Regions from separate parts of the Vibrio echinoideorum genome, predicted to be linked through region 1. Evidence: predicted binding sites of a transcription regulator. Region 1 holds the regulator's gene; the other holds the start of a gene.
The links. Region 1 encodes CRP, which controls carbon source genes, mostly activating them, when cyclic AMP is high. Its sites were predicted from a motif close to TGTGANNNNNNTCACA; they were not measured.
Positions count from the first base shown of each region.

Region 1 (2,197 bases):
ACGCCATGGCAAGAAATCCCTGAAAATTCAGATGTGATGTTTTACGAAGGCCTTCACGGCGGTGTAGTTGATGGGGATATCAATGTGTCCCAACACGTCGATTTGCTGATCGGCATGGTGCCAATCGTAAACCTTGAGTGGATCCAAAAATTCGTTCGTGACACACGCGATCGTGGACACTCACGCGAAGCGGTAATGGACTCAATTGTTCGCTCAATGGATGATTATCTGAACTACATTACCCCACAATTTTCGCGCACTCATATCAACTTTCAGCGAGTTCCAACCGTAGATACATCAAACCCGCTCAACGCCAAAGGGATACCAAGTTTAGATGAAAGCTTCGTAGTTATACGTTTGCGCGGCATCAAAAACGTCGACTTCCCTTATCTTTTGGCTATGATTGATGGCTCATTTATGTCTCGCCATAACACGCTTGTGGTGCCAGGTGGCAAGATGAGTTTTGCTATGGAGCTCATTGTAAGGCCAATCCTACAACAACTCATCGAAACCGGAAAAATAGGTTAACAGACCGCCATTCTGGTTGATTACTTTTCATACCGTGATCATGTGCACAATTTTGCGTAAAAAATCGTAGCTTGGTCACGATTAAAATCAAGAAATAGTACCTGAAAAAGGATACTATTCTTAAACGAAACACAAGATAGCTTGCAGCACTCAACAAGTGCACTTACCCTACAAGTCAATCCAGGCTTAGCTACAATACGGAAAGCGGCAAGCATACCCTGCAGAGGAAGTAAGATATTATGGTTCTAGGTAAACCCCAAACCGATCCAACATTAGAGTGGTTCCTTTCACACTGTCATATTCATAAGTACCCATCAAAAAGTACTTTGATTCATGCTGGTGAAAAGGCAGAAACCTTGTACTACATCGTTAAAGGTTCTGTGGCAGTTCTTATCAAAGACGAAGAAGGTAAGGAAATGATTCTTTCTTACCTAAACCAAGGTGACTTCATTGGTGAACTTGGCCTCTTCGAAGAAGACCAAGAGCGTACTGCATGGGTTCGTGCAAAATCTCCTTGTGAAGTAGCTGAAATTTCTTTCAAGAAATTCCGTCAACTTATCCAGGTGAACCCAGATATCCTTATGCGTCTTTCAGCGCAAATGGCAAACCGTCTACAAGTGACTAGCCAAAAGGTTGGTGACTTAGCGTTCCTTGACGTAACAGGTCGTATCGCTCAAACGCTACTAAACCTAGCGAAACAGCCAGATGCAATGACTCACCCTGACGGCATGCAAATCAAGATCACTCGTCAAGAGATTGGCCAAATTGTTGGTTGTTCTCGTGAAACAGTAGGTCGTATCTTGAAGATGCTTGAAGAGCAGAACTTAATTTCTGCACACGGTAAAACTATCGTGGTATACGGCACTCGTTAATCTCGATTAACTGAGCCAAAAATTAGAAAGCCACCAAATGCAAATTTGGTGGCTTTTTTGTTTTCTAAAGATCAGATTCGGAAATCGATATTAGAGATAGGAGTTCGCTCTTCTAAACACTCTCGAAGCGAAGCGTACCCGCACCTCTAGGGCAAAGCCCGTGCTCGTATCTTTCTTTAACCGTTGGTACTTTCAAAGATTTTGTCAGCCGATGCCGCGACAAACCCTGTATAAAGCTCACCATTCGCCATCGCATAACGCTTAGCAAACTCATAGAAGCCTCCAGGAATCATCTCATTGCCTTCAACAAATGAAACTGGGACTTTGTCTGCCATTGTCGATGATTGCTCTAATAAGACCTCTGGAGAGCCCTTAACCTGGCCTCCAGATGCATTGATAGTGAAACCTGATTCGCTCAGGTAATCATTTACAGCCTGAACTTCATCAAAAGCATCGAGTTGATTAACGCTCACTGTAAAGTGGTTAGCACCGTATCCATGAGCCGCTAACCAAGAAGCGTATTCGCTCTCCTTTGCAAGCACTTGGAAATCTGCGAAGCTCAAGTCCCAAAGGCGACCACCAAACAAGAATTCATGACTTTGAAGCTTGCTTGCGTCGACTTGCTCAACCAATTTAGCCACGATCTGTTGTAAGTCACTTGAACATTCTTCGACCTTCAACTCACTAATGAACACTTTAGGTTGGTTTAGGTCTGGGTGCTCATAGTGCTTAGCCACTAGTTTCTTGCTTTCAAACAAGTAATCGCCACACGCTTTATAACCTAGCTCAAGAAAAGG
Region 1 covers NZ_AP025483.1:293,044-295,240, reverse strand. Annotated here, with positions in the region: gene OCV36_RS01310 (phosphoribulokinase) at 1-528, shown strand, start outside; gene crp (cAMP-activated global transcriptional regulator CRP) at 768-1,400, shown strand; gene OCV36_RS01300 (DUF1338 domain-containing protein) at 1,577-2,197, opposite strand, start outside.

Region 2 (2,197 bases), 960 kb from region 1:
TAACCGCAAGCTGTGCAGAGAGAGTGACAAGGAAAGACTCTTCCATCTCACTGAATAAACGAGGGGACTTTTGTTGAATAACCAAAACGCCAAGCACTTGCTTGCGATGGATAATCGGAGTGCCTAGAAAAGAGTGATAAACCTTCTCTCCAAGCTCTGGAAAAAACTTATAAGCAGGGTGAGCAGACGCTTGTGCAAGGTTGATAGGTTCAGCACTTCTCTTAACAAGGCCAACCAAGCCTTCGTCAAAACCAATGTGAATACTATTACCTTTGAAGATCAGGCCTTGAGTTGCCATCAACTCAAGACGCTGCATATCATTATTTGCCAAATACACGGTGCAACATTCCGTCTGCATCGCACTGCATGTCTCTTTAACTAAAATATCAAGAGCCGTCGACACATCTTCAACTCTTGATACGTGTTCAACTATTTCCCTTAGTTGACTGAGCATGCTTTAACCTCTACGCAATTTGCGTTTTCCTTTTGTTTTTCGCTCTTTAAACGGCATTGCTAAAGATGCGAATTCTTTCATCGCTCGACGGTAAACATCTCGCTTGAAAGAAACAACTTGTCGAACTGGGTACCAGTAACTCACCCAACGCCAACCATCAAACTCAGGTGTACTTCCACGCTGCATATTGATATGCGATTCATCGCAATCTAAGCGCAAAAGGAACCACTTCTGCTTTTGTCCAATACAGACAGGTTTAGAATCCCACCGAACCAGTCGTTTGGGTAGCTTATAGCGTAACCAATGACGACTTGTCGCGACGATCTTTACATCCTTTTTAGTAAGGCCAACCTCTTCATACAACTCGCGGTACATTGCCTGTTCCGGAGTTTCACCTTCATCGATTCCCCCTTGAGGGAATTGCCATGAATGTTGCCCGTATCGTTTAGCCCAGAAGACCTGACCATGGTTGTTACAGATTACAATACCAACATTTAATCGGTAACCATCGCCATCTATCACTGGCCAACCTCTATCCAAAATTTTTAATTACTCTGATTTTTCCACATATCCCCAATCGGAGCAAACTTAGTGACGTGATAAGCGCTATATTTATGAATATTAACTAGGAATATGGATAAGTTTTGCTCAAATTCTAGTTACCCACACAATAGTGAGACATAGACCACATTTATTCACCTTTTCTGTGAATAACTATGTGAAGAATTCCCCGCAATCGTTTTTTTTAATCCATAGATTCATCAACACTTAAAGTAACAAATCAAAACCAACAGATTTAAATCATTTAAAATCAATGAATTAATCAATATAATTACAATTTAAAGAACCATTGAAAAACAAAAGATCTTTTAAAAACAGAGCGTGGTTAAAGATCAACCACTCCGGTGTTTATCCACACTGACAAGGCAAAGATTCATTTTACCCCCCATTTAGCAAGCATTTTATCCACCACAAACCCCTGTTCATTTATACACTAAATTAATATTTCAATTAATTACCTTTATGTCCTGTGGATAACCATGAGTTTGATCCCTTTATTAATAAGGAGATCATTTCTTAACCAGTCGTCATATGGTGATAACTTCTGGTAAAATCGTTTTTTTGATCATGCCTTTTATTATGAAACCAGAACCACAAACTCAACAAGAGCTGTTAGACAGAGCGTATGCTATTGCCGGAATGACCTTTAAAGAGCTAGCCGATGAAGCCGAGATGGCAATACCAAACGACCTTAAGCGTGATAAAGGTTGGGTTGGGCAGTTATTGGAATGGCATTTGGGTGCGCCAGCTGGCAGTAAGCCAGAACAAGACTTTGCCAAACTAGGCATCGAGCTTAAAAGCATCCCGATTGGTTATTCTGGAAAACCTCTCGAAACCACGTTTGTTTGTGTCGCCCCGCTCATAGGTGTGCAAGGCATAACATGGGAAACTAGCCACGTTAGAAATAAATTGTCTAAAGTATTGTGGATCCCTGTTGAAGGCGAGCGAGAGATCCCGTTGGCAGAAAGACATGTCGGGTCGCCATTACTATGGGCACCAAGCAAGGCTGAAGACGAGATCCTGAAAAGAGACTGGGAAGAGCTGATGGAGTTGATTGTGTTAGGTAATGTAGAACAGATCACTGCGAGGCATGGAGAAGCACTGCATTTGCGCCCAAAAGCGGCAAACAGTCGTGTGTTAACGGAAGCTTATGGTTCTAGTGGTAAACCCATCAAGACTAAA
Region 2 covers NZ_AP025483.1:2,930,703-2,932,899, forward strand. Annotated here, with positions in the region: gene ptsP (phosphoenolpyruvate--protein phosphotransferase) at 1-454, opposite strand, end outside; gene rppH (RNA pyrophosphohydrolase) at 458-976, opposite strand; gene mutH (DNA mismatch repair endonuclease MutH) at 1,595-2,197, shown strand, end outside.
Region 2: the regulator CRP is predicted to act here: its motif matches at 1,129-1,144, upstream of rppH (RNA pyrophosphohydrolase).